Regions from separate parts of the Vreelandella arctica genome, predicted to be linked through region 2. Evidence: predicted binding sites of a transcription regulator. Region 2 holds the regulator's gene; each other region holds the start of a gene.

Region 1 (7,311 bases), on a different contig from region 2:
TGCGCGCTTACCAGGAAAGTTGGCTAAGTCGTAGCGTGGGCCCTCGCCGGTACCGCTGTAAGTGCCGCCGCCCACGGCGCTGCCACCCTTCATGTTGTAGTTGCCCGCCAGTAAGTTCAGCATTTGCACGCTGAACGCGGCGTAGAAACCGTTACCCGACATCATGCCGCCGTGACAGTTAACAGCGGCTTTTCTGCCATGGCTGGCATAGCGGCTGGCCAATTCAATAATCGTCGCCTTGGGAATGCCACAATGCTCGGCATAGGTGTCTAGGTCGTACTCGTGGGCAGATTCGCTTAGCAACGTCAGGCTGCTTTTGACGGTCACGGTGGTGCCATCGGCAAGCTCAACCGGACGTTCGGCAAAGAGCTCGGCGGTCATCACCTCTTCGCTTAGCGCGAGTTCGCCATTGGCGACTACCATCGGCGAGTCAGCATCGTTATCCGCTTCCGCTAGGCCCAGGTCGCTGGCGCGAAGAAAATAACCTCTGCGGGGGTGTTCATAGGTGTCAATCACCAAATGAGTGGCGTTGGAGTGGGTGGTTTCGCCCGCTGCATTGGCGGCGGCTTGGCCGGGCAGAGCTAGGAAGTCACTAGCATAGCCTTGGTTGTCGAGTAGCCACTGGATGATTGCCATGGCAAAAGCGCTGTCTGTCCCAGGACGAATAGGCACCCAGCGGTTGTTGTCGGCTGCGTGGGAGGTGGCGGCATTGAGCGCTGGGTCGACCACCACGTACTCCAACGTACCGGCTGCACGGGCTTGGGCAATCAAGCGGCCTTGGCGTTTAAACGGGTTGCCCGCTTGGCTGGGCGCACAGCCGATATACATGATGAAGCGTGCGTTTTGGATATCTGGCTTAACGTGGGCGTTGGTGACAATATTGTTCATCACCGCGCCAGATCCCATGCGGAAAGCCAAACCACAGTAAGCGCCATGGTGACCATAATTGCGGGTAGCAAAGGCATTGAGGGTAAAGCGCTTGAGTAGGTCTGAACGCCCGTAGTCAGTGGCTTCCATCACCATTAATTGGTTGGCCTTGGGGCCATATTCAGGGTTGTCAGGGTCAATCAGGGTGTCGTGATCGCGAATATCGCGCAGTCCATCAACGTGGCCTTCGTTAAACAGGTCGCCGCCTTCGCAGATTTCTTCAATTAGCTGCTCAAAGGAGATTTTCTGCCATTGACGGCTACCACGTTCACCTACTCGTTTCAGGCAGTTGTCGACTCGGAAAGGGTTGGTAATTTGGCTCATCATGGCGTTGCCACGGGCGCAGGCGGTGGAGCGGTTTATCTGACCCTGTTCACCATAGGCGCTAACACTACGCAGTGCATCCGCCACCGGTGTACGCATAGGTAAATGGTCGTCGGCGGACAGCGGGTGGTAGGGATTGCCTGATACCCGCAGTACTTCGCCAAGGGTGTCATCGACCCTCACTCTCACGCCGCATCGAGTAGTACAGCCGTAACAAATAGTGAAGGCGACTCGCTGGCCGGGGGTTAAGGTGAGTTCGCCAGTGTCTAAATCGACGCGGTATTCTGGGGTCAGCGAGTTGCCATGAATATTGTGCCTGGGTTTTTCACCCGCGCTACCGGTAATGCCCTTGGCCATTTTTGCCAGTGGGTCGGCATAGCCCACGGCAAAGGTGGCTGCACCACCAGCGGCGGCAGCGCCTTTTAGAAAACGGCGGCGTGACGGGTCTTGAGCAGACTTAGACATGACTAGACGCTCCTTTTTTAGCGGTGAGAGGATGAGTAGAAGCATCTTGGGCAGCGTGGGTTGGCATTGCTATAAGGCCGCCTAGTTGGGCCTGTCGCCAGGGAATAAACAGTTCAATCAGGAGAATAACGGCGAGCCAGAGACCGAAGGTGCCAACAATGCCTAAAATGCCGGAAGAGCCGGCGGGAATACCATAGTGGTGAAATCCGGCACTATTGCGCGCCACATGCTGAACATCCATCAGTACCACCCAGCGAAACATCCAGCCCATGTGTATGGCGACGAGGCCTAGCAACCATGCCCAGGCAAACAGTGCTGGCTGGCTAGAGGTTGGAGCGCCGCTCGGCCCGGGCTGGCGCAGGGTAGGGCGAGTCAATAAATACAACACGGCGGCAAACAGCGCGATGCCGGTAATGCCTCCCCAGAGGGCAGTGTTGCGCCACGAGGCGCTATGGCGCACGGATTCCAGCGCGGTGGCGACTGAGCCTACGTGGGCATTTACGCCATCTAAAAACCAGCTAAGCGCGATCAATCCTGCTAGCGCACAGGCCACTAGCAGCACATACAGCATCTGTCGTATAGCGGTTTGCGAACAAAGCCCACTAACCCTGTTCAGCACTAACACCAGACCGGAGGCGGCGATAAATCCGGTGGTCGCCAGCATGGGCGGTAGCCACACGGTGTTCCAAAGCGGACGGGCCTTTACGATTGCTAGTTCCGCACCGGTGTAAAGCATAATGCCGCTGGAAAGCCCCAGCGCAGCCAGACCTACCACCGCGACTATTGCTCGTGGCGTTGTGCCACTGCCCAGTGAAAGCCAGGTGGCTAGCATGCCACCGAGTCCTGGAGTGCCGCACTGTGCCTGCAGCGCGGGCCGCCATGCCAACCAAGCAAGGCCAAGCACGCTAACCAAATAAAGCGGCAGAACAACGCTGCCAATCGACATCCACGAGTGGCTATTGGCGTAAGCGTAGAAGTGCCAGAACCGCAGTGGCTGGTGCAAATCCGCGAGTAACGCAACGGGCGCCACTAGCGTAGTGCTAACGCAAGCGATTAGCGCCAGACGTGCGGTAGGCAGCCAGGTTTTTTTACCGAATACCAGTGCTGGGGCGGCTAGCCATAGGCTGGCGTAGGAAACCGCAATCATAAAAAAGTACTGAACCGCCCACGGGTACCAGGCGATGTCATAGCGCGGTGCCAGTAGCTCAATGGTGGAATTCATAGCCCATCTCCTGACCGTGGGGGTCGAGTACTTCGAGCGCAACGGGCTCGGCCTTAGGACGCGTGGTGAAGCGCTCATCCATGCCTAGGTAGAACACCTGAGGAAGGGTGTTTTTTTCTGGTTGTAGCACCATCAATGCATCGCGATGTTCATGAATCATGCGGCTGATTTGGCTTTGAGGATCGCGCATATCTCCAATCACGCGGGCACCGCCTACGCAGCTCTCAACGCAAGCGGGCAATAGTCCGGCTTCTAGACGATGGGCACAGAAGGTGCACTTGTCGGCGGTTTGAGTGCGTTGGTTAATAAAGCGAGCATCGTAGGGGCAAGCATTGACGCAATAGGCACACCCTACGCAGCGGTCGCTATCGACCACCACAATGCCATCCTGCTGCTGGTAAGTGGCTTCTACAGGGCAGACCGGGACGCAGGGTGGGTTTTCACAGTGGTTACACAGCCGGGGCAGCATAAAGGTGGCTAATTCGCCGCTTTCCTGATGCTGTACTTCATACTGGGAGACCGTGGTGCGAAACTGTCCCAGCGGTGCAGCGTTTTCGATATGACACGACACCGTACAGGCTTGGCAGCCGATGCACTGGCGTAAGTCGATAAGCATACCGTAGCGTTTAGTTGGGTCGCCTTCGCGGCGGGCAGGTTGCTGATTAATGCCAGCTTGGGCAAGGCTTGAAAACGGCATCAGCGCAGCGCCTGCACTTAAGCGTGCCATTTGACCCAAGAGCGAGCGACGTATTGCGTCCATAGCGCCTCCTTGGCGAATTAAACGGCATTCGCAGGGCGAATGTCGGAATACCCTTAGATTACGCCTTTGCTCAAGGTAGAAAGTTGATACGTGTCAATGTGTTATGATATATCGCTTAATGCTCTCTTAATGTTAAATGACTAAGTAGCTGTTCTGTATATGGAATTTCATCTAGCATTAAGTAATTAGCTTGTTACATGGGAATTTTTTAGCGCGCATATGTAAAAAAGCGCTTGCCCCAATAAACATGGCAAGCGCTTTTTCTATGGTTTTGTTTGCTTAATAGGCACTATTAAATTTTACATGTATTAATGCCTATTAATTTATAAGCTGGGCAGAAGTTAAATAGCCCGGTGGCTAGCGGCAATCATCTCCAGTAGCGACTCAGTGAAAAGCTTCTTTAATCTTGTCTTCGCGACTTCGAGTTCGTTGAGTCGCTTGGAATCTGGCTAGCTCATTCCACCCAATTCGCTGCACCATAAGTAATAACTTGCTTCCGAGAAACCATGCCGACGGTATGGCTCATCAATAGGCAGCCCCGCATCTGCTTCACCCAAGAGACCTATGAACTGTTGTGTGCTAACGCTCATGCATGTCCGTTCTCCTTGCTAGTAGGATCGAAATCTAAAGTGTAGCGCAACCCAATCAGAGGGTAGATGTCACTTTTACTTGATGTTTGTATAAACATGTTTCATTGTTTTCTTGTTATTCCAATATGGTCTAGGCTTGTAACTAAAATGGAGAATGAGGAAGAATATGCGTAATTTCCGACACTCACCAGGCAGGCCGGACGTGGCCGGCTTTTTCGATCAAAGAACCTCAAGCGTTCAATATATTATCAGTGACCCTGCGACACGGCGCTGTGCCATCCTTGACCCTGTCTTGGACTTTGATGAGAAGTCAGGGACCACTGCAACCCACCATGCTGATGAGTTACTAGATTACGTCGCACGGGAGGGGCTCATCGTTGACTGGATACTCGATACGCATCCACACGCCGACCATTTTTCGGCAGCACAGTATCTTAAGGAAAAGACAGGGGCACCAACGGCTATAGGAGCTTACGTTACGCAAGTGCAAGCGCTATGGAAGGATATATACAACTGGCCCGACTTTCCGGATGACGGCCGACAGTGGGACCACCTTTTTGTAGAGGGCGATACTTTCCACGTGGGCGAGATAGAAGGCCGGATTATGTTCTCGCCCGGCCATACCAAGGCGTCGATCACCTACGTCATCGGCGATGCGGCGTTCGTGCACGACACGCTGTTTCAGCCGGATGGTGGTACGGCCCGTGCCGATTTCCCCGGGGGGAATGCTCACAAGCTGTGGGATTCCATTCAGGCCATTCTGGCACTGCCGGACGACACTCGGCTCTTTACTGGTCACGACTACATGCCCGGCGATCGCGAGCCAGAGTGGGAAAGCACGGTAAGTGTCCAGCGCGAAACCAATATTCATCTCCAAGACAGCCCAACAGCGGAAAGCTTCATCGCCGTAACGAACGTGACGCCAAGCTGCCCATGCCGAAACTGATCCTGCACGCTTTGCAAGTCAATATCCGGGGCGGCGACCTGCCAGAGCCAGAGGATAATGGTCGTCGTTACCTGAAGATTCCCCTCGATGCTCTACCGGGGGCCGCCTGGGATGATGAGGCGCGTTCCTAAAGCGACCAAGGAGGTAACCTATGGATATCAAACCACTCGATGATCGCCTTTACGTGGCAGCACAACCTCGCCTCGACGAACTTGAACAGCTTGCCGAACAAGGGTTCCGCACCATTATCTCCAATCGCCCGCGCGGGGAAAGTGATGACCAGCCGGATCCCGATGCCCTCAAGGCTAAGGCCAAATCACTGGGCATGGCCTGGCATGAAGTTCCCGTAAAGCCTGGGGAATACGCAAAGGCGGACATCGACGCCTATTCAGATGTGCTGCATTCTGCAAAGGCCCCCGTGCTCGGCTTCTGCCGAACGGGAAAACGCGTGGCCCATTTGTGGGCATTATCACTCGCCCCGCAGCGTCCGGTATCCGAGCTGATCGGATCAGCCAATGCGGCTGGCTATGACTTGGAGCCCTTGCGCGACAGGCTTGAACAACAAGCCCATCAGGCAAAGGGTGATTCTGGGTCGTGAGCGTGCTATGGCCAACCTGAAGCATTATCTGCCCATCCTCCAGTGGCTACCCGGCTATAGACGCGATACGTTGGCCAGTGACCTGTTGGCAGCGGTAATCGTGACCGTCATGCTGATCCCGCAGTCGCTAGCATACGCCATGCTGGCGGGCCTTCCCCCCGAGGTGGGGCTTTATGCAAGCATCGCTCCGCTGTTCGTTTATGCTATTTTCGGGACCAGCCGCACCCTTGCCGTAGGGCCAGTGGCAGTAGTCTCACTGATGACAGCGGTGGCCATCGGTCGCGTCGCCCCGCAAGGGTCGCCGGAATACTTGGGTGCTGCACTGGTACTGGCACTGATGTCTGGTTTGCTTCTCATCCTCATGGGGGTGGCGCGACTGGGCTTCTTGGCCAATTTTCTCAGTCATCCCGTGATATCCGGATTCATCACCGCCTCGGGGCTGCTCATCGCGATCGGTCAGGCCCGACACTTACTGGGGGTGGAAGCCTCGGGTCACAACATGATCGAATTGCTGGGCGATCTGTGGGGAAACGTAGGAAGCCTCCATGGCATTACTCTTGCCATCGGTTTAGGTGTGCTGGCCTTTCTTTATGCTGCCCGGCGTTGGTTAAAGCTAGGGCTCCTGTCGCTAGGCCTGCCGTCACGCTCAGCGGATATGCTGTCCAAGGCAACACCGATTCTTGCCGTGGCGCTGACCACCCTAGCGAGTTGGGCCTGGCAGCTCGACCAGCACGGCGTAGCCGTCGTGGGCGAAGTACCGGCCGGTCTACCTCCGCTTACCTTACCAGGTATGGACCTTGGGCTATGGCGTGAACTGTTAGTAGCTGCCTTGCTGATAAGCGTGGTCGGTTTCGTAGAGTCAGTATCGGTAGGTCAGACCTTGGCCGCCAAGCGTCGGCAACGCATCGAGCCAAACCAGGAACTGATCGGTCTTGGCACTTCGAATATCGCGTCTTCCTTCTCTGGCGGCATGCCGGTGACGGGTGGCTTTGCCCGTTCGGTGGTCAATTTCGATGCCGGCGCTCAGACTCCGGCGGCAGGTGCGTTCACGGCCATAGGCATCACACTGGCCGCGTTGCTGCTGACACCGTTGATCGCCTATCTCCCCATCGCCACGCTCGCCGCAACCATTATCGTCGCCGTCCTATCATTGGTGGATTTGGGCGCGGTGCAAAAAAACTGGACCTATTCCCGCAGTGATGGCGTAGCCATGTTGGCAACCATCATCGCCACCCTGGGCCATGGAGTGGAAAGCGGTATCCTGGCCGGCGTAGGGCTGTCGCTCGCCTTGCATCTCTACCGTACCAGCCGCCCCCATAGCGCCGTGATCGGCCGAGTCCCGGGCAGCGAGCATTTCCGAAATGTCCTGCGCCACGACGTTGAGACCGATAAGCGTCTGGTCATACTCCGCATCGACGAAAGCCTTTATTTCGCCAACGCCCGTTACCTTGAGGATACCGTGATGGCCTTGATTTCCCG
Region 2 (7,311 bases):
GGCGGTGATAGGGAAAGTGTCGGCGCCGGCTTCACGGATTCAGGTTAAAGGCAATGCCTCCTAAGCTGCTAAGTGATGATCGCAGAAATATTGTAATAAGACCGCTTTCTTATTGTCGTGAGAAAGATATTGCTAAGCTGGCATCAATTGTAGAATTTCCAATTATTCCATGTAATCTTTGTGGTTCTCAGGAGAACTTACAAAGACAGAATATAAAAAACATGTTGGCAGGCTGGGAAAAACAAAAAGCGGGTTGTATTGAAAACATATTTAACGGTATCCAGAATGTAAGTCCAAGCCAACTAGCTGACTTAAATCTTTTCGATTTCCACAATCTCGATATCGACAGGTCTAGGGAGGCTCTGAAAAAGTCTCTGCCTTCAGCGATAATACGAACATCGTCAACTGCATAGGGTTCAGTGCTGCCATGGATCAGATCACCTTCTCCGAAGCCGAGTACCAGAACAAAAAGCGAAAGACTCGCCGCGAACTCTTTCTGGAGCGGATGGACAAGCTGATCCCCTGGACGCAGCTGGAGAAGAAGGTAGCCCGTTATTACCCCAAGGGCGAGAGCGGGCGGCCTCCGTATCCATTGTCTGCCATGCTTCGAGTTCACTGTATGCAGTTGTTCTACAACTTGAGCGATCCGTCAATGGAAGATGCTCTCTACGAGATCGAGTCCATGAGGCATTTCGCCGGTTTGAAGCTAGACCGATTGCCGGACGAAACGACGATTCTCAAGTTTCGTCATTTTCTAGAACGACACAGCCTTGGCAAGGTGCTGTTCCAGGAAGTGAACAAACACCTGGCGAAAAACGGCCTAATGTTGCGCGAAGGCAGCATTGTTGATGCCACTATCATTTCTGCGCCTAGTTCTACCAAAAACAAACATGGCAAGCGCGATCCGGAGATGCACCAGACTAAAAAAGGTGGCTCCTGGCACTTTGGTATGAAAATGCACATAGGTGTCGACGACAAACTTGGGTTGATTCACAGCATCGACACCACGGCTGCTAATGTGCATGACATTGTGCCTGCCGATAAGCTGCTTCACGGTGAAGAGCAGCGCGTCTTCGGTGATGCCGGTTACCTGGGCATTCAAAAGCGAGACGAGCTCCATCACCGCTGCGACGTCTCTTGGTATATTGCCAGACGGCCTGGCACGCGAAAGAAGTTGGATGCCAAGCAACAGAAAGTCGAAAAGATCAAAGCCAGCATCCGAGCCAAGGTGGAGCACCCTTTTCGGTACATCAAGCAAGTCTTTGGTTATGGCAAGGTTCGCTATCGTGGTCTTGCTAAAAACACCCAGCGCCTGCACCTGCTGGCGGCGTTCAGCAACCTGCTGATCAGTGAAAAATACCTGTGGGAATAGGGCTATTGCGCCCGTTTTCCGCTTAATGAGCGGTTAACGGGCAAAAAATGCACAAAGAACGGGAAAATAGTGCCTAAATTTGCAATTTTTTATCAGCTCAAGTGAGCGTTGACGAATATCGGTAATTATTCAGACCTTCCCTAGTAAAGTCATCTCGAACCATACTGGCAGTGTAGATGTTTCTTCGACCAATTTTATAGAAGCAATCAACCTATGATTTTGTAAAGAATACATTGGTGTATCTGGGCTGTCTTTGGTTATATTTTGATCAACTGCATTTGCTTAAAGCTTTTTTTTACAAAAAATGAATTTTTTGTATGGCTTGTGTTTGTTTTCTTTAGAAGAAAGAAAATTAAGTGACTGTATTGTAATGCTTTACTCACTCACTCACTCTTCCTCTTTTAAAAAAATTTGGCATATAAGGCAAGGACAGCTATACGATGCTGGAGATTTTGCGCAATTTGCAGCGCAATGCGCCGGTCAATTTCTCACTGGTGGCGGTCAATCTGGATCAAAAACAGCCCGGTTTTCCCGAGCACGTGCTGCCTGCGTATCTGGATAAGCAGGGCGTGGAATATCACATTGTCGAGCGTGATACTTATTCGGTGGTGAAAGAAAAAACGCCAGAAGGTAAAACGACTTGTGCGCTCTGTTCACGCCTGCGCCGCGGTTCGCTGTACGGGTTTGCTGAAGAGATTGGCGCCAATAAAATCGCCCTGGGCCACCACCGCGAAGATATCCTTGAAACGCTGTTTCTCAATATGTTCTTTGGCGGCAACTTAAAAGCGATGCCGCCTAAGCTGCTTTCTGATGATGGTAAAAATATCGTCATTCGGCCGCTGGCTTACTGCAAAGAGGCGGATATTGCCGAGTTTTCACGGATGATGGAATTTCCGATTATTCCCTGCAATCTATGCGGTTCGCAGCCCAATATGCAGCGCCAGGTCGTCAAAGAGATGCTCGCTGAGTGGGACAAAAAATTCCCCGGCCGTCTGGAAAGCATGTTTAAGGCGGTAACTAATATTGCGCCTTCCCAGCTGGCGGATCGCAGCCTGTTTGATTTTGAAGGGCTAGAAGCCAAACAGGCAGAGCTATTGGCCGGGCGCATTCAGGCATTTAACGTCAGTTAACCGTTTGCTGCTCCTCTTCGGCGAGGGTGATTAAGCGCTGCATATCAAGAATATTGACCTCTCGCCCGGACACCGCCACTACGCTCTGCTGCTGAAAGCGGCTTAAAATACGGCTGACGGTTTCCACCGCTAAACCCAAATAGTTGCCGATATCGGCCCTGGGCATGGAAAGGCGGAAACTGTAGGGCGAGTAGCCACGGCGACGAAAACGATCCGAAAGTGTTATTAAAAAGCTCGCTAGCCGCTGGTCGGCAGTTTTACGTGACAGCAGGCGCATCATGCGCCGGTCATCGCGTAACTCTTTGCTCATGCTGCGATACAGTTGGCCACGCAGTTCGGGCAACTCCTCTGAGAGTGAGTCCAAGCGATCAAAGGGAATCTCGCAAACGGTGGTCGTTTCCAGGGCAATTACACTTCCTGGGTAGTGCTCCTCATCAATCCCGTCCAACCCCACTAGTTCGCTCGGGAGGTAGAAATTGGTCAGTTGTTCGCTGCCGTTTCCCTCTGATGTGACTTGTTTCAAACTGCCCGAACGTACCGCATAAACGCTGGTAAAAGTATCGCCTTGGCGAAATAGTGGCTCGCCTTTTTTCAGCGGTGCGCGACGACGAATAATGGCATCGAACTGGCCCATATCGTCTATCTCAAGGGCAAGTGGCAAGCATAGTGAGCTCAAGCTGCAGGTTTGGCAGCGAGCTTCATGGAGTAGCGAGCGTCGGCGGCTCATGGGTTCCAACATGCATAACTCCTTGAGTAGCGTCGTGAGTGGCAGGTAATCATTACGCCGTGCTGAGGTAGGCTTCTCTTAGTATGGAAGCTTCATTTCGTTAGCGATAGCTTGTTTACACAATCTTTGAGTAGTGCTTGCCTGATTGCTGCGGCAGGTGAGCATCAAACGCCATGGCTAAGTGACGAATCAGCAGCCGTCCCATGGGCGTCGCGCTAAGCTGGTCGCCGCTGCGCGTCAGCAGGCCATCTCGCTCGGCGCCCTGTAAGTGCTCAAGCGCTTGCGCAAAGTAACGCGGGGCATCAATGTTCCAGCGTTGACCGATGGCGGCCAGATCAATGCGCATATCACACATTAGTCGCTCAATAACGTCCCGGCGGATCAGGTCATCGTCACTTAAGCGCAGCCCACGTACGGTTGCCAATTGGCCTTGATCCAGCGCTGCTTCATAGCGGGCCAGATCGCTAGGGTTCTGTGCATAGACGTCATCGACGCGAGAAATCGCCGACACGCCAAGCCCGATTAAGTCGCACTGGGCGTGACTGGAGTAGCCTTGAAAGTTGCGCTGGAGCGAGCCTTCGCGCTGGGCGATCGCCAAGCTGTCATCAGGACGAGCAAAGTGATCCATGCCGATGTGCACATAACCGGCCGCGGTGAGCATCTCAATCGTGGTGCGCAGAATCGCCAGCTTCTCTTCGCTGCCCGGCAGGTCATCGATGTTAATCCGCCGCTGGGGGGCAAAGCGCTCGGGCATGTGGGCGTAGTTAAACACAGAAAGCCGTGCGGGATTTAACTCGATCACTTGGCGCAGGGTGTCTGCAAAGCTTTTTTCAGTCTGAAAGGGTAAGCCGTATATTAAATCGAGATTGAGCGAACGAAAGCCCAGCCGGTGTGCTTCATCCATCAGCGTCTCGGTGAGTACCCGTGGCTGAATACGGTTAATGGCTTTCTGCACCAGCGGGCTTAAGTCCTGCACGCCTAAACTGATGCGATTGAAACCGAGCGACTGCAGGTGGCGCAGCGTAAATACGTCCGCTTCGCGAGGGTCGATTTCAATCGCGTAATCGCGATCAGACGCGGACGAGAGACCAAAGCGCGCGTCCAGGCGATCAATCAAGTCGCCCATCTGGTTCAAGTTAAGAAACGTCGGTGTTCCGCCACCCCAGTGCAACTGCTTCACCGGTCGTGTGGTATCCAGGTGGCGAGCGGTCAGCACCATTTCACGGTCAAGCCGGGATAGGTACGGCTCGGCCAGGGCGGTGTTCTTGGTGGCGATTTTATTACACGCGCAGTAAAAGCAAATTTTGCGGCAGAAGGGGATATGCACATACAGCGAAAGAGGACGTTGGCTGGCATTGCTGCGCTCTAACGCCTGAGTCAAATCGCTCGGGGTAAATTGGTCGTGAAACGACAACGCCGTGGGGTAGGACGTATAGCGCGGGCCGCTGGTGTCGTAACGGCGCAGCAAGGCTTCATCCCATTTTTTCTGCTCCGGTGCTGCCCCGGCCATGGTTGAAGTCATCGTAGAAGAAGCCGCGAGGGCATGAACGGGCATGAAGTGACGCTCCGGCGTTAAAAGTGGCGTTAAAGCTTTGATGCCAGCCTAACGCGCGGCGCCGATATAAATATTGAGCCATGTCATGTTAATGAAGGTTGTGTGCTGTGAGTGTCCACAGCTGCCACAGCGCAAAAGCAATGATCGTCAGCGCGGCCACGCTGCGCGTTGCCGGGTGACGAATCAGGTGGCTTAACTGGCGCGCGGCAAGCCCGGTGGCCAGCAGCGCAGGTAGCGTGCCCAGTCCAAAGGCGCCCATCAATAGTGCGCCCTGGAGCGGGTCGGCAATTGCTAAGCTCCAGGCCAGCATGGAGTAGACCAGCCCACAGGGCAGCCAACCCCATATCGCCCCCAGCGCAAAGGCTTGGGGTAAATGAACTACGGGCATTAAACGTCGCCCTACCGGCTCGATAAAGCGCCATAGGCGGCGGCCTATCGCTTCAACTTTAAGCAGCCCTTTCCACCAGTTGGCGATATACAGCGCCATCAGGATCAGCATCAGCGCCGCAAACACTTGTAGCAGCATTCGCGCCGTGGCAGAGAGGGAAAATAGCGTGCCTAGTAGGGCTACCAGCGCGCCTGCGCTCATGTAGCTAGTGATGCGACCTGCGTTATAGCTGAGCAGCAAGCCACCCATACGCGCCGGATGACGCATGCTGGGGGGCACTGCAAAAGTGAGCGCGCTCATAATGCCACCACACATGCCAATGCAATGGGCGCCGCCCATCAAACCAAACACGAACGCCGCCAGCAGTGGCGGCAGGTCAAGGCCGGTTGGATTCATGGCCGGGGCTCTTGGTCGTCGGGTGAGTGTGTGTCGGAGGGGGCAGCAGGGCGGTGCTTGGTCTGCTGCCGCTGGCGTCGCTGTTCGGGGTTGAGGTCATTCTCATCTTCATCAAACAAAATGCGGTGCGCCGGGCCTTCCAAGTCGTCGAACTGATCATTTTTCACCGCCCAGAAAAATGCCCAGACGGCGAGGCCCAGCAGAATCAGTGAAAGCGGAATGAGTAGATACAGAATCGTCATGCGGTTACCGGTGTTGAAGCGCTTGGCGAAGAGGCGGGCGGCGTCGTACGCCAGCGTGACAGCCGCAGCGCGTTACCCACCACCACTAGCGAGCTGAGCGACATACCAATGGCCGCCATCCAGGGTGGCACCAGCCCCATGGCCGCCAGCGGCAGCGCCGAAAAGTTGTAGCATACTGACCAGATCATGTTCTGGCGCATGATACGCCGGGTCGCGCGGGAAATCTCGATAGCCTCAAAAATCCGCATCAGGCGTGGGCTGAGCAGCACCGCGTCGGCGCGGGTGCGGGCTAAGTCCGTCGCACCGTTCATGGCAATTGCCACATCAGCACCGGCTAACACCGGCACGTCGTTGATGCCGTCACCAATCATCACCACGGTTTCGCCAGCGGCTTGAAGCTCTTTCATCCGGGCCAGTTTGCCTTCTGGGCTGGTGCCTGCGTGCCACGTCGTTATGTTGAGTTGGTTGGCCAGGCTCTCCACAGCATCGACGGTATCACCGGAGAGCAGCTCCACGGTTAGCCCCTGGGCCTGTAGGGCTTTGATCGTGGCAGCAGCGTCATCACGAATGCCATCATGAAGACCAAACCAGGCGCGGGGTTCGCCGTTTTCGCTCAGCAGCAGCCATTGCCCCCTGGCGGGTGCCGAAATGGGTTCTCCAGTGGAAAATTCTGGTTTGCCCAGCTTCCAGCGCGCGCCGTTTAGCGTGCCCTCTAGTCCTTGACCGGTATGGCTATGAATATCTTTTGCCTGAAGCGTTGCATCCCGAAACGGACGAAAGGCGCGGGCGATAGGGTGTTCTGAGTGGGCTTCGAGCGCCGCGGCAATCGCCTGGGCACGCTCGGCGGTTAATTCGCCGAACGGTTTGGTCTGGGTCAGGTGCATCTCGCCGCGGGTGAGCGTGCCGGTTTTGTCAAAGATTACTCGGGTTACGTTGGAGAGCGTCTCCATGGCATCGGCACGGGTGATCAACACGCCGCGCTTGCGCAGTTGACCATGGCCTGCGGTCAGGGCCGCGGGGGTGGCCAGCGCCAGCGCACAAGGGCAGGTCACGACCAGCACCGAAAGTAGTACCCAGAGCATCCGCGAGGGGTCGATAAACCACCAGGCGATGGTGACGCAGGCGGTTACCACTAACAGGCGGAGCACAAATAGGTGGGCCATGCGTGCTGCCATCTGGGCCAGCCGCGGGCGGCTGGCAAAGGCGCGGTCGGTGAGATCGACAATGCCCGCCACTCGGGCATCGCGCCCGGCGTGGGTAACACGGATCACCAGCGGATTTTCCATGTTCTGGCTACCGCCGGTAATGCTGTCGCCCACCCGGCGGGTGACCGGCAGGTATTCGCCGGTCAGCATGGATTCATCCAGGCTCGATTCTCCCTCCTCAATCACGCCATCGGCAGGCACGCCGTGGCCGGGCTTGATCAGGACTCGATCATCCGGGGCGAGTTCGCTCGCGGGTAGAATGCGTTCGCTGCCGTCGCTTTCCAGCCGCGTGGCCG
Region 3 (7,311 bases), on a different contig from region 2:
CCAGCAGCTTGGGGTCGACGGCTACCCGGTATTTACACGTAAAGCGGGTACCGATGTAGCCTATCTCGCCTGCGCGCAGTTCCTGCTCTCTAGCGACACCAATGGGCGTATTTTTCCGCAGTTTGCTACCCACAATGCCCACACTGTGACGACTATTTTAGAATTTGCTAATCGCGATAGCCGTCCTTTTGAGTTTCAGCGTCTGCATGGCATGGGTGAAGCGCTTTATGACGCTGCTCTTGAGCGTGCCCCGAAAGGTACCTACTGCCGTATTTACGCCCCGGTGGGTGCGCATAAAGACCTGCTGCCCTACTTAGTGCGGCGCCTGCTTGAAAATGGTGCCAACTCCTCGTTTGTTCACCAGTTGGTTGATCCTGACGTACCGGTCGAGTGGCTGTGTCAGCACCCGATTGAAACTCTGCGCCAGCAGAAACACCTGGCCAATATGAACATTCCGTTACCCAAAGACATTTACGGGCCCAAGCGGCGCAATTCACGTGGGGTGAATCTGAATATACGCAGCCACTACTATCCGCTCATGGAGAAGATGGCTGCGTTTATGGATCAGCAATACCCAACGAAGCCGCTGCTCGCTTTTGATGTCGCGGACGACGCCGCCAATACACATAGCGTTACCAGCCCATACGACCGCCAAAAAACCGTCGGTAGCGTTCAGTGGACGAGCAAAGAGCAGGCCACCCAGGCGCTGGATGCTGCCTGGGACGCTTTCCCTCGTTGGGACGCCACGCCGGTGGCCGAACGGGCGGCTATTGTCCGTCGCTTGGGGGATTTGATGGAAGAGCATATGCCAGAGCTAATGGCATTGTGCTCGCGTGAAGGCGGTAAACTGCTTACCGATGGCGTCGATGAAATTAGAGAAGCCGTCGACTTCTGCCGTTTCTACGCCATGCGCGCTGAAGAGGACTTCGGCCAAGTTATCGAGCTCCCTGGCCCCACTGGCGAATCCAATCGTTTATTTATGGGTGGCAAGGGCGTATTCGCAGCCATCAGCCCCTGGAACTTCCCTGTCGCGATCTTCTGCGGCCAAATTGTCGCAGCGGCGGTAGCAGGTAACACGGTACTGGCCAAACCGGCGGAACAGACGTCTATCGTCGCGCATCGTGTTATTGAGCTGCTCCACGAAGCGGGCATGCCCCGTGATGTCGTCCAACTACTGCCCGGTGACGGCCCCACAGTAGGTAGCGTGCTGACCTCCGACCCGCGGATCACCGGGGTAGTCTTCACAGGTGGCACCGACACCGCACAAATTATCAACCGCGCTTTGGCGGCACGAGAAAATGCCCCGCTGGCCACTCTGATTGCGGAAACCGGCGGCATGAACGCCATGATTGTCGATTCTACTGCTCTGCCTGAACAGGTAGTAGTAGATGTGATTCAGTCGGCCTTTCAAAGCGCTGGGCAGCGCTGCTCGGCGCTGCGGGTACTGTATCTACAAGACGATGTTGCCGACCGGGTCATTGAAATCCTCAAAGGCGCGATGAATGAACTGCGCATTGGCGACCCTCGCGATTTAGGCACTGATGTGGGGCCGGTAATCGATGAAGAGGCGCGTAAAGGCTTAATGGAGCACATCAAAAAACTCAAAGCCGAAAATCGCCTGGTCGCCGAAACACCGATGGCTGCTGAGCATACTCAAGATGGCACGTTCGTGGCGCCTGTCGCCTTCACGATTGATAGCATCGATTCACTCACGCGCGAGCAGTTCGGGCCCATACTGCATATCGTGCGTTACAAAGCCAGCGAGCTTGATAAAGTTATCAATGACATTAACGGCCGCAATTACGGCCTGACATTTGGCGTACATAGCCGTAACGAATCATTCGCCGCTGAAATAGCGCAGAAAATGCGCGTAGGAAATGTGTACATCAACCGTAATATTATTGGGGCTGTGGTGGGCGTTCAACCGTTTGGTGGTCAAGGGCTTTCTGGCACAGGGCCAAAAGCCGGCGGTCTTCACTACCTGCAGCGCTTTGTAACTGAAAAAACGATTACTAATAACACCGCTGCCTTAGGCGGGAACGCGTCACTACTGGCGCTGGGTGATGAGTGAGCCGCTCATCACGCCCGAAAATTTCTCCGACCCCACCCCAGCCTGACATTTGCTGGGGTACGTCAAGTGAACAGGAAAAGGGAATAACAGCCATTAACAACAACAAGACTGCGCCACAACCCATTCTTCTCGGTAAGCGCACTAACCTGTCGGCGCTACGTCCGACTTAATAACTAAGAAACAGGAGACTTTTTTATGGCTATTGGCGTTTGGATCAGCCTTTTTGCTTACTTTGCGCTCATGATTGGCATCGGCCTTTATGCTATGCGCAAATCCACATCCACCTCTGAAGATTACATGCTAGGTGGCCGCACCCTTAGCCCAAAGGTGGCGGCCCTGTCGGCTGGCGCTTCAGACATGAGCGGGTGGTTGCTGCTGGGGTTACCTGGGGCGATGTTCGTATCCGGCTTGGGCTCAGCCTGGATCGGTATCGGCCTGTTCGTGGGTGCCTTCTTTAACTGGGTGCTGGTGGCACCGCGCTTGCGTGAACAGACGGTGCACTATGGCAATGCGATTACGATTCCAGCCTTCTTGGCCAACCGGTTCCCCACTCGATCAATGTCGCTGAGAACGGTCTCCGCCATCGTCATCGTTATCTTTTTCGCGGTATACACGGCGTCAGGCTTAGTGGCAGGCGGTAAGCTGTTCGAAAGCGCCTTTGCTGGCGTCATCAACATTGGTGGCCTGAGCGATTACGCTACGGGCATCATCATTACGCTGGGTGTGGTACTGGTCTATACCGTGGTCGGCGGTTTCCTGGCCGTGAGCATGACGGACTTCGTGCAAGGCTGCATCATGATGCTGGCCTTGGTGATCATGCCGGCGGTGGTCCTGTTTGGCGAAGGTGGCGGTGGTTTCACCCAAGCGTCACAGACACTCAATGAGGTCGATCCCACGCTACTTTCATGGACAGAAGGATTGACCTTTATCGGCTGGCTCTCTGCCGTTACCTGGGGCCTGGGTTATTTCGGCCAACCACATATCATCGTGCGCTTCATGGCTATCCGAACGCTGAAGGATGTACCTATTGCCCGCAATATCGGCATGAGCTGGATGGCCATCTCGCTGATTGGCGCAGTCTCTCTGGGCGTGTTTGGCCGTGCCTACGCGGTCCGTAATGGCATGGACGTAGAAGATCCGGAAACGATCTTTATTATCCTAGCCGAGCTGCTGTTCCATCCGCTGATCACTGGCTTCCTCTATGCTGCTCTGCTGGCGGCGGTCATGAGTACCATTTCCAGCCAACTGCTGGTGGCCTCTTCATCACTGACTGAGGACTTCTATCGCCTGTTCTTTCGTAAAGAAGCGACCGATAAAGAGTGTGTGGGCGTAGGCCGGATCAGTGTCGTACTGGTTGGCTTGGTGGCGGCCGTTATCGCGTCAGACCCGGATTCACAGGTGCTTGGGCTAGTCAGTAATGCCTGGGCAGGCTTTGGTGCCGCGTTTGGTCCGCTGATTATCTTGTCGCTGATGTGGTCACGCACGAACGGTGCTGGCGCTATCGCTGGCATGGTAGTGGGTGCCGCTACCGTCATGATCTGGATTGCATTGGGCTGGAACGGTGAGTTTATGGGAGGTCCCGGCGTGTATGAGATCATTCCCGGCTTCATCGCTTCCTTTATTGCCATCCTGGTAGTGAGCAGTATGACGGCCGATGCGGGTGAATATCAGCACATCACTCGCTAACCAATAAGTTGTTCATGCGACCTTTGCGTGTCAGATATATCGACAACAGGAAGGTCGCTACATTACAGCCCCTCTGCGCTGTATGTGAACGGGCCACCTTCGGGTGGCCTTTTTATGCCTGCCGTTCATGTTTTGAATAACGAATCTGGCGTTAAGGCAGCCAACCCTTGCCCTAGATCAATAACCAGTGACCACCTCTTTATTAGACTCTTAAACATCATGAAGCGGCTTATCCATAGTCGCTTAGCAATGCCACTAGGAGTCAACTCATGCGTAAAGCCGCCCTTTCCACCCTACTCGTTTCCAGTATTGCCGCTGCGGCTTTGATGACCAGCAGCCAGGTATTCGCCTATGGCGCGGGTGACTTTTTTACCCGCGTGGGTGTTGCGAAAGTGGACCCGACAAGCAATAACGGTGAGATATTAGGCGCCGATGTTAATGTCGATGCGGAGACGAATTTTGCCTTCACGCTAGGCTATCGCTTCCATGACAAGATGGGCGTCGAGCTGCTGGCCGCACTACCCTTCAAACACGACCTGCAGGTGGAAGGCGTGACCGATGGCTCTACCAAGCACTTGCCACCTACCCTCACACTACAGTACTACCCGTTAGGGGGTACCGAGGCCCGTGTTCAGCCTTATGTAGGCGCAGGTATTAACTACACCCGTTTTTCAGACGAAAAAACCGATATCGGCGCGTCATTGGAGCTTGACGACTCCTGGGGCGCAGCGGGTCAAGTAGGTGTCGATCTGCTGATTGATGAACATTGGGCGTTAAATGCTGCGGCGTGGTACATCGATATCGATTCCGATGCCAAAGTGGGCGGCGCAGAGGCGGGCACTGTTGAGATCGACCCAGTAGTGGTAATGGCTGGCCTCAGCTACCGCTTCTAAGCCGCCTTCAAAAGCGTTATGACAGATGTAATTTACAAAGCCTGCCTTGCGGCAGGCTTTGTCTGTTAAATCGCTTCAATCTTTAAATACCGTTCAGCTTTCAGTAACTAACTGGTCGACTTTTTCTACCGCGCGTACAACAAGCAGTTGATGATGGGCAGGTGTTTTCTCTTGCTGTAAATAAGCGGCTACAGCGGGGGCCACCTCACACTTGGCTGGCATGGCGGCACGGGCCTCAATCAAGGCGTTTAAGCGAGCAATGAATACAAAGCGCACCCATTGAGGCAGCGACATTGTATCAATGCAAAACGGCTGCTGGCTGGCGAATGCATCAGCGTCAGGTGTCGGCATACGCCATAGATCGGCGGCTTTCATCGCGGCTTCAAGTTCTAGGAGTGCTGTCTGTAGCGGTTGAAAAGTACTCATAACGTCGTTTGTAACTACCTCGTAAAATGAAAATCGTATCTTATTACCATTATCCCCATTTGGCTGGCTGCTTGCCAATCGTGGCCACTTGTGAAGAGTGATCCATAAACTCACAGAAAACCTGCACGAGCCTGTGGATAAACTATGGAAAGGTGTCGCAGCGCTTGCTCTCATGGGGCTTTCGCACAGTTGTTTACTTTTTAACCACACTGTCATGTAAGGCATCCCCATTGGTCGGTATTTATCCGCCTCTGCGGCTGACAGTGACCCATCATCAAGGTAGAGTGCAGGCTTGCAACGCGGAAGGATGTCATGCAACCGATTCAAACCCTTGATGAGTTTTTTACCCGCAGCGGCGCAGAGGTTTCCCTTTACCATATGGGCCGCCATGTGGTCGCCTGCCCACGGGAGTCCCTCGCCGCCTTTGAGCGTGGCGAACTGGCGTGGCCAGAACCTTGGCAAGGCCAAGCACGTTTAGCCATTCTATTCCGTTTGGGGGATATGCCCGAACCTGCCATTTGGTTTTTAGCTCTGCCACTCGATGAACAGGGGATACTTGCCCCAGCTCAGCGTGATGCGTTTTTAAATCGTCTGCTGGAAACATTAGGTCGAGCTGTTTCTCAGGTGGGACGTGAAGAAACAGCGGACGTGGACCACTTAATGAAGGATAATCCCCTCGCCTTTACGCCCAGCATTACCTTTCAAGCGATGCTCAATGCCCGTGCAACTTATGACGTAGGGCTACCTGCCAGCCAGCATTTTGAGCCGGTTGAGGATTACTTGAGCGGCCAGCAGGCGATTGATTGGCAGGCATTAGGATTACAGGGAATTGCCGATTACGTCGTTCGTATGGAGTCGCCCGATGCTGACACGTTAGCGCTGAGACTGCCTGACCTACCTACCGCCGTTATTAACTCCGTGTGCTACTGTTTAGAGCACCAGCCATTGCCACAGGCATTAGTCGTCGCGCTGCAACGTCGCGGCGAAGCCGCCGCACAAGCGGGCGACATTGAAACGTTGTGTGCTTGTCTGCGCGCTGTGGGTAATACGGATGCATCAGCGGTGGGTAATTGGTACTCCGCCTTACTTAAAGAAACCACAGTTTGTGGGCCGGATGTGCTGGCTGCCATTGCCGGGCGTGGCTGGGTGTATCTTGAAGACGCTGAGCGCTTACCTCTTTTTCTACAGCGTTTGGCGGAAGATGAGCGTACTGATTTTGCCGCGGTAGTGCGTGATCTTGCACTCATCCCACGGCTACGCTTACCGGTCATGATGGCCATGCGTGATGCGCCCGAAGGTTCTTCTATTCAACACCGTTTGAGCATGATGATGTCGCAGAGAAAGGCTTGATTTGATGTTGTCATTTTTAATTGCAAGGAGTGAGCCGTGAAGGAATTACCCTATCAGGCCAAGGCGGTCATTGGACGCCGTGAAATGGTGACGCTACCTGAGCTAGGGCTTCACCTATGCTGTAAAGCGGACACGGGTGCGCGTACTTCCGCCCTGCATGCAGAAGAGATAGAGACACATGAAGATGAACATGGTCAACTATGGGTAAGTTTTATTACCCACAGCGCTGGGCCAACAACACCCGCCCATCGCTACAATCTACATTTACATGATCGACGCCGAGTCACCAGCTCAAACGGACATAGCGAGTGGCGCTATGTAATACGTACCCCAATGCAAATGGGCGATTTGAATTTTCCGGTTGAACTGACCCTGACTGACCGCAGCAATATGCGCCACCCAATGCTATTAGGACGCCGCGCCATGCGCCGCCTGCTAATTGCACCCGGTGCGGCATTTTTGCACGGTGAGCCTTAACCCCTTTTATTAGCCGCCTTTATTTAGACTCGGAGTCTCCTACATGCATATCGCTCTGCTATCGCGCAACCGTAATTTGTACTCTACACGCCGCCTGGTTGAAGCTGCAGAGCAGCGTGGGCATACCGCTCGTGTGGTGGACACGCTGCGCTGCTATATGAGTATTACTTCCCACCACCCTTCGATTCACTATAAAGGTCAAGAAATTGAGCACTTTGATGCGGTCATCCCCCGCATTGGTGCGTCGGTGACCTTTTATGGGTGCGCGCTGTTACGCCAGTTCGAGATGATGGGCACCTACGTTATCAACGATAACGTGTCTATTACTCGCTCGCGGGACAAACTACGCTCACTTCAGCTATTGTCACGCAAAGGGCTGGGGCTACCGATTACCGGCTTTGCGCACTC
Region 4 (7,311 bases), on a different contig from region 2:
GGCAGCTTCAAAGCAGGACGCATCACATCAATACCAAAACTCAAGCCGAGAACATTAATTTCAATGCCCTCTTCTTGCGCCAGCATAATACCGGCCACCCCGCCTAATGAGAGCTGGTACCCCGTGCCACTTGGCGCAGGCGCCAAAACACCGTTGAAAATATAATCTTTGCCGATAGCGGTAACGGGCAGCGTCACCTCAAAGTCTGGTACTTCACGAATCACCCAAGCGATAAAACTGTTGCTGTTAGGCCCGGGCCATACGCGATAAAGGTCGGCTTGAGGGTAGTCAGCAGCAGCGGATTCAATCTTGGGTATTAATTGTGCAGCCGCGCCACCGCGGTAATCAGCCAGCAGCGTGGGCGGGTTACCAAACCAGGCACGATCAGGGGTATCAATAGAAGAGACTACCGTAGGGCGACGCCAGCTCAACACTTGGTGCAGCCGGTAGCTATCAGCATTCTCTGCTTTCGTCGCAATCCAGATATGTTCGCCAAACGCCCCACGCCAATTATAGGCGCGGGCAGAATAGACCTGCACCACGGCTTCGGAGATCGCTGCTGGGTCTGGGGCGATCCCAGCAGAGGTGCGATCCAACGATGACCAATGCCCTTCTGTTACCACTTGATTACTTGCCAATATCCATACAGGCCCTACTAGCAGCAGCGCTAAAAGCACTACGAGAGTGAGCAGCCATCGCAGCAGCATTTTGTTCATCGAGCTATCCAAAGCTAAGAGATAACTGTAGTACCGCGATAGCTAGCTGGACGCAAGCGTATATTGAAGACATGAGGTAGGCGTTAATCAAGGAAGCTAAATATAGTAGCCACTAAACGCCAGCCATCAAGATATAAGGGTAAGGGAAGCGCTTTCTATTCGGTTACGACCATTTCGCTTAGCGCTCAATAATAAATGATCCGCGCGGTTGATCACATCATCAATCGTTTGGTCATTACGCTCTAGCGTGGCGAGGCCAATGCTGATAAATAGCTCAGCTCCCTGCAGTGTACTGCTCAACCGCTCGGCAATTACGCGGGCTCCATGGAGATCGGTTTCGGGCAACACGATGATGAACTCATCACCGCCATAGCGCCCGACCAAATCGCAGTTACGAACCGTCGCTCGTATTGCGCGAGTCACCGTTTGCAACGCCTGATCTCCAGCGGCGTGGCCCTTTTCATCGTTGATTGACTTAAAGTGATCAATATCCAGCTTGGCCGCAGAAACTGAGTGCAACACCTTAAAATTTTAGTAAGGTGTTGGATTTATGGCTTATACAGAACTCAGTATCGAAGAGCGTTCCACCATTCAGGTCAGTCTTTGGCAGGAGATGAGCCTCCGACAAATAGCCAATATGCTGCAACGATCTCCATCCACCATCAGCCGCGAAGTACGTCGCAATCAAACTCAGCGCGGTACTTACCATGCTCGTCATGCACACACCCATCGTTGTACCAGGCGTGTTGCTTGCCGCCCTAAGCCCAAGCTGCTTCTGGGCAGTGGTCGCTTTGAGCTGGTCATGTATATGCTCCGCCACCGCTTGTCTCCAGAGCAAATCGCAGGCAAGCTCCGACGCATGATCATGCCCCGATTTGAAGATGCTTACGTTTGTCGCGAGACGATTTACAGCGCCATTTACGCGTTACCTGTGGGTGAGCTTAAGAAAGAGTTGATCCACTGCCTTCGCCAAGGTAAATCAACGCGTAAACCTCGTCGTGGCCAGGTTGATCGGCGTGGGCAAATACCCGATATGGTGAGCATCCACCTTCGACCACCAGAGATCGAAAGGCGTGCCATGCCAGGACACTGGGAAGGCGACTTAATCAAAGGTAAGAACAATGCCTCTGCGGTTGGCACGCTAGTCGAACTAAGCAGTGGATACGTCATTCTAGCCAAACTCAACGATGCAACGGCCACCTCGGCGGTGGAAGGGTTTAGCGCAGCGCTCAACCGGATGCCGCTAGCGGCGCGTAAAAGCATGACGTACGACCAGGGGCGGGAAATGGCCAAACATGCGGACATCACCCAGGCAACGGGCGTTGCTATCTACTTTTGTGATCCACATAGCCCATGGCAACGGGGTAGCAATGAAAATATCAACGGCCTGATACGACAGTATTTACCGAAAGGAACCGATCTCTCTCGGCACACTCAAGAAGAGCTAGATGCTATTGCGCTACAGCTGAATATGCGACCTCGGAAGCGATTTGACTTTAGGTGTCCGATTGAAGTGCTGGGTGAGCTGTTAGCGAAGCATCAAGACAATCCACCCGCTGTTCATTAACGAGTGTTGCACTCAGAGTCTGCATCCAACCAGCATTAACAGGCCGAGTGATAACCCATAACGGTAAACTCGCTTGAACTCAGTCGTCGCTAACTCAAGAAGATGACGGCGGTTAAACGCTTCAGTGAGCCAATCATGAGTCGCTAAGTAGCTTAATTGCTGATTAACGGCCGTCAATTCATCGGTACGCTCCATCACCCGACGCTCTATTTCTAGTTCGGAATAATGAGCCACCTTCGAACGGCTGTAATTGTTTGGGTTATTGACGATGCAGAGCAAATGAGTAATTACTCCTTGAAGAGTACTAATAGGTTTGAGTAGGATCTGGCAGTCGGTCTGATGATATTCCCCATCAATGTATCCACCAGCCATTTCGTAACGAACCGGCACTCCGTCTGCTACACAGTGACCACAATTTGCAATGAGCTCATCACATAACGATTCAGGAAATATATGGGATAGATGCTCCCCCACGTATATCTTTTTGCTGCTTAACATAGCTTGCTGAGTGGGGTTGACTGCCTCGACGACAAAATTACCCGGCTCTTCAAAACGAATAATTATCATTGATGCAGGAAAAAAATCCCAAAGGAACTTCAACATTGAGTCGGCATCATCACCAAAATAATCTTGAAAACCAGGGTTGTTCCGTATTGGCATGATCATAGACACGCACTCCCACCATGAGTGTAGTGGCAAATAAACAGCTATCTGTTTTATAAGGCACAGCTTATGAAGCACAACCCAGCGCATACAGAGCGTTCTTCCATTGCTCACGACACTCTTTTACGACGTGATACTCACTATATTTCTGAGCTACAAAGGTAGATAACAGTTGCTGTAACTCAGGAATCGCGTTGGTTTCCGATAGCCTGCTAAAGAATGTATGCGACGTTTCAGCCGCCTCTTCAGCGTCAAGAAGAACCTGCCTACCCATAGTTTCATCCAACACGAAAAAATGCCTGCTATTTTTATTTAAAAAGGACATTTCTCTTAGCTGGCTAATAGTTGAAGGAAGAACTAACTCCATCTGCCTTGCCACTTCCTGCAAGTTAAAAATCCTATGTTCGCACTCCATACCAATGGCGCTCATCAAACGGCTAACGGGGGGATCAAAGGGCAGAAAGCAAAGTGCCAACCCACGATAGCGATACAACTCACGTGTCTCTTGCGAGTAAGCTAAGGTTATTTGATCCTGAGGCAGGGGACTAAGTACTGCTAAGCTAACCATTGGCAAAGCCCTCTAAGGGTATAAAACATCTCAAGGCCGGGAGGATTTAAAAAAATTATCTTAGAGCGGAACAAAGCTCAGTTACTATGATATATGTTAGCTTTTCAGCCAGTAATAAAAAGTTAACGTAAATTAAATAAATAAAAATCATCATGGACATTAAATAAATAAAAAAATTTACAAACCATAATTTATATAAGGTATTTTTTATAAATGAAAATAGCAAGAAAAACATCATTACGCTTAACTTAATTAATAAAAAAGCATTAGCCGTAAATATTTTTCATTAATTAATAATGATAAATTTAAAGCTTATAGTTGATGACGGTCTCTCAACGCAGACGATAGCCCACGCCTGTCAGCGTCTTAGCTGGCACATTACCCAAGGTCAGTTCGAGGCGGTGGATATTGGCGATAGGAAGGTGGTCATCACCCTTCATTCCCCCGGCCCTATGGTTGAAGGCACTATCTGCTAGCTAATAAATTATTTAGGTCTTCACCGACGCTACCATACGATAGCTGGGTCGATTATGAAGTGGGGCTACGGCAAGCGCCACGACAAAATCCTTCTTACGTAGCCATCTCGTCGATAAATAACTCCGGGATAAATCCACATAGGGGGCGGGAGGTGTCTCGCCTGGTGGCAGTTAGACTGGGACCGGTTCACCCAGCGTCTCAAACGAGCGGATATAGTGATAGAGAACATCAATTCAACAAAAAACGGCAGTCAGAAGATAGAGTCATCGAACCCTTCTAGCGATTCGATGACCATTCTACGTTTTGAAATTTTATTACTTATCGCCTTCAAACCCTTATATCATCTATTACCTTCCATACGCCGGGCGAACTCCATGCAGAATGGTGTATTAAGTCTTTTTCCGCGATGCTGTGTGCCTTGCCACTTAGTATTACGTCGTGATCGTGCACCTCGACTTTGATCGCATTGGCATCCTGGATAGCTCTACGTTTAAGTGAGGCCTCAATATCGGCCTTGACAGCAGCAGCGGTAGGCTTAGGTTTGAGAACGATTTGGTTACTCACACCCGTAACCCCTGTCAAGTAGCGTATGGAACTAGCAGCCAAACGCCGTTGATACTCCCAGGGGACTTCGCCGGTTAGCGTCACCCAACCGTCTTCAACCATTACCTTTAATGGGTCATTTGGAATGTATACATTCCACTCCAGCGTATTTTTAACCGCACGAGCAATATCCGCATCAGTGCGCTTGTTATTCCCAGGCAATTTTACATCCATTTCAACGGCAACGCCTTTAACACCGCTAACTCGCTGCGCTGCCATTTCTGCATGCCACTTCTCTGCATAACTATCTACATGGCCTGCTAATGTCACAATGCCGTCGTTAACCTCTACCCCAATATTCGAAGCACGAACAGTGGGTTCATACTCGAGTTCGGCAAGCACATCTTTCTGAATTTGACTATCTGACTTTGGCATCCTTAGTACTCCTTCAGTTTTGCAAGCAAATCTTCTTATTACGTAGAAATACTCACTCTACCTACTTGATTTCAAGCTTGCGCCGTAAAGCCTGTTTGGCTTTTGGCATGGTGATTGTCAATATGCCGTCTTTAAATTTAGCTTCAGCATGTTTAGTATCCACTTCTACTGGCAAGGCAATCGTCCGAGAAAAGGCACCTTGCCAAATTTCTGAATGGTAATACTCATCCTGTTTTTCCTGGGTTTCTCCAGAACGCTGGCCTTTCAACATCACGGCGTGTTCGGTTATTTCCAGGTCTATTTCTTTCCGGTCAACCCCTGGCATCTCAGCGCGCACTTCGATTTCTGTGTCTCGATCAATGATGTCAACTTTAGGGTTATGTTGACCGAAAAAACCTAGCCGTTCTTTTATTAAGTCTTCCTTGAAAAAGGGCTTCATCCAGCTGCGCTCGAAGAAACCCTCTATCATACGATCAAACTCTTCCAGCGGGCTTAAAGAGCGCTTACTGGAAAGTGAGTCCGTATCTTTTTCCGCCATTACAGGCTTGCTGATTGCTTTTTCCATGACACTACTCCTATGTATTTCTTTTACTTAAGAAAAAGGCTAAATTGCATTTTTATTCTTCTTTTTCTCAATGGCTACATTACAAGCCATGGTATATTTATAGCGCAAACATTTTTATTTAGAAGGTGACACATGTAATCAAAAAGCACTAATACGCAAAAAACTTGATCCAGAGCAATTAAAACCAGCTTCACGCCAACTCACCTATAAAATGGTAGTAAAATTATTGTGTAGCAGCTAATTTGAACTCATATTAAACCTATCAATAGAACTCATATCACAATAATTTTTCGATATTGCTTTTGTTATATATACGGACAGCTTAAAGTACAGTGGCATCAGCGTCACTTGGCACTCGAGTAAAGTGAACCAGTAAAGGTAAGTAAGTGTTATTGTTAGATAAATTAACGCTCAGTTTCTAGGGTTAATAACAATGCTTTATGATGAGACACAATACCAACATTTGGACAGGCTGGTACGAGCATCACTGGCAGGGCTAACACTCGGCATTTCTCCTACATCGGCCATGCTGACTTACTTGGACTGGCTATCAAGCCTCCAGACTTCTCCTGGAACTCAAGCTCATCTAGTACAAAAAGCAATGAAGAAACAGCTACGCTTGCTGTCTTGGGCCAGCCATTCGGCCTTCGACCCCAATGCCACAGCTTGTATTGATCCCCTGCCCCAGGATCGTCGTTTTCGTGACCCTGCCTGGCGTTACTTCCCCTATAATCTGCTTTATCAGGGCTTCCTTCTTCAACAGCAGTGGTGGCATAACGCCACCACCGGACTACGCGGCTTATCCCTGCATCACGAGCAGGCAGTAGAATTCGGTGCCCGCCAGTGGCTTGATGTGTTCTCGCCCTCCAATTTTTTACTGACTAATCCCGCGGTGCTCCAAAAAACTGTTGAGAGCGCTGGAGCCAACTTAATACAAGGGCTGCAGCACTACTGTGAAGATATCCAAAACCACTATCTCGGCAAAAGGTCAGCGGGTTCTGAAATGTATGTCGTTGGTGAAAATGTAGCAATTACACCGGGCAAGGTTATCTTTCGCAATCATCTGATCGAGCTAATCCAGTACACCCCTACTACAGAAGAAGTACATGTGATGCCTATACTCATTGTGCCTGCATGGATCATGAAGTATTACATCCTGGATTTGTCCCCCCATAACTCGCTTGTTAAGTACTTAGTCGATCATGGCCATACGGTTTTTATAATTTCCTGGCGCAACCCAACGGCCGAAGATCGCGATATTGGAATGGATGACTATCGGCAACAAGGCATTCTGGCGAGTCTCGATGTCATCGAAAACTTATTTCCTAGTCAGAAAATACATGCGGTAGGCTACTGCCTGGGCGGCACCCTGTTGGCCATTACCGCTTCTGCGATGGCCAGAAATGGAGCCAACCGCTTGGCCTCAATGACACTCTTCGCCGCACAAACGGACTTCCGAGAAGCTGGTGAACTAATGCTTTTTATTGATGAAAAGCAGCTCGCTTTCCTTGAAGACTTAATGTGGGCTCAGGGCATTCTCGATACGAAACAAATGTCAGGGGTATTCCAGATACTGCGCTCCAACGATTTAATCTGGTCCCGGGCCGTGAACGAGTATTTGTTAGGCACAAGGCAACCCATTAACGACCTTCTCGCCTTGCGTATTCCGCCCTATCGTGACCGCCCATTCCGTTTGAACGTGACCGTCTGTTCTGGATGATGGTGACCGCGCATTCCGTTTTATCGTGACCGATTTTGGGCAGTTTTCCGGAATCGC

Evidence for each region. The regulator FNR, encoded in region 2, switches genes on or off when oxygen is low (the NO sensors DNR and NnrR bind a similar motif). The targets are predictions, from matches to a motif close to TTGATNTANATCAA.
Region 1: a site for FNR is predicted at 3,782-3,795, ahead of dsrO (sulfate reduction electron transfer complex DsrMKJOP subunit DsrO). Genes of this name have one in related genera too.
Region 3: a site for FNR is predicted at 3,925-3,938, ahead of V8L70_RS17810 (OmpW/AlkL family protein). Genes of this name have one in related genera too.
Region 4: a site for FNR is predicted at 5,699-5,712, ahead of V8L70_RS05685 (Hsp20/alpha crystallin family protein). Genes of this name have one in related genera too.

Annotation. Positions count from the first base shown of each region.
Region 1 covers NZ_JBANSN010000017.1:10,418-17,728, forward strand. Annotated here, with positions in the region: gene V8L70_RS14885 (molybdopterin dinucleotide binding domain-containing protein) at 1-1,716, opposite strand, end outside; gene nrfD (NrfD/PsrC family molybdoenzyme membrane anchor subunit) at 1,709-2,938, opposite strand; gene dsrO (sulfate reduction electron transfer complex DsrMKJOP subunit DsrO) at 2,922-3,698, opposite strand; gene V8L70_RS14900 (YgaP family membrane protein) at 3,991-4,065, opposite strand; partial or broken gene V8L70_RS22940 (transposase) at 4,070-4,288, opposite strand; partial or broken gene V8L70_RS14910 (MBL fold metallo-hydrolase) at 4,455-5,365, shown strand; gene V8L70_RS14915 (protein tyrosine phosphatase family protein) at 5,386-5,832, shown strand; gene V8L70_RS14920 (SulP family inorganic anion transporter) at 5,840-7,311, shown strand, end outside.
Region 2 covers NZ_JBANSN010000021.1:62,078-69,388, reverse strand. Annotated here, with positions in the region: partial or broken gene V8L70_RS16610 (tRNA 2-thiocytidine biosynthesis protein TtcA) at 33-413, shown strand; gene V8L70_RS16605 (IS5 family transposase) at 428-1,372, shown strand; partial or broken gene ttcA (tRNA 2-thiocytidine(32) synthetase TtcA) at 1,795-2,502, shown strand; gene fnr (fumarate/nitrate reduction transcriptional regulator Fnr) at 2,495-3,241, opposite strand; gene hemN (oxygen-independent coproporphyrinogen III oxidase) at 3,345-4,784, opposite strand; gene V8L70_RS16585 (sulfite exporter TauE/SafE family protein) at 4,873-5,568, opposite strand; gene ccoS (cbb3-type cytochrome oxidase assembly protein CcoS) at 5,565-5,810, opposite strand; gene V8L70_RS16575 (heavy metal translocating P-type ATPase) at 5,807-7,311, opposite strand, start outside.
Region 3 covers NZ_JBANSN010000026.1:30,984-38,294, reverse strand. Annotated here, with positions in the region: gene putA (bifunctional proline dehydrogenase/L-glutamate gamma-semialdehyde dehydrogenase PutA) at 1-2,071, shown strand, start outside; gene putP (sodium/proline symporter PutP) at 2,267-3,757, shown strand; gene V8L70_RS17810 (OmpW/AlkL family protein) at 4,027-4,650, shown strand; gene V8L70_RS17805 (YqcC family protein) at 4,744-5,076, opposite strand; gene V8L70_RS17800 (DUF3549 family protein) at 5,389-6,426, shown strand; gene V8L70_RS17795 (ATP-dependent zinc protease family protein) at 6,463-6,903, shown strand; gene rimK (30S ribosomal protein S6--L-glutamate ligase) at 6,947-7,311, shown strand, end outside.
Region 4 covers NZ_JBANSN010000004.1:249,223-256,533, forward strand. Annotated here, with positions in the region: gene V8L70_RS05650 (DUF3750 domain-containing protein) at 1-716, opposite strand, end outside; gene V8L70_RS05655 (GGDEF domain-containing protein) at 843-1,235, opposite strand; gene V8L70_RS05660 (IS30 family transposase) at 1,267-2,283, shown strand; gene V8L70_RS05665 (GGDEF domain-containing protein) at 2,296-2,955, opposite strand; gene V8L70_RS05670 (hypothetical protein) at 3,014-3,514, opposite strand; gene V8L70_RS05675 (DUF1326 domain-containing protein) at 3,811-3,990, shown strand; gene V8L70_RS05680 (BON domain-containing protein) at 4,319-4,969, opposite strand; gene V8L70_RS05685 (Hsp20/alpha crystallin family protein) at 5,031-5,534, opposite strand; gene V8L70_RS05690 (PHA/PHB synthase family protein) at 5,968-7,254, shown strand.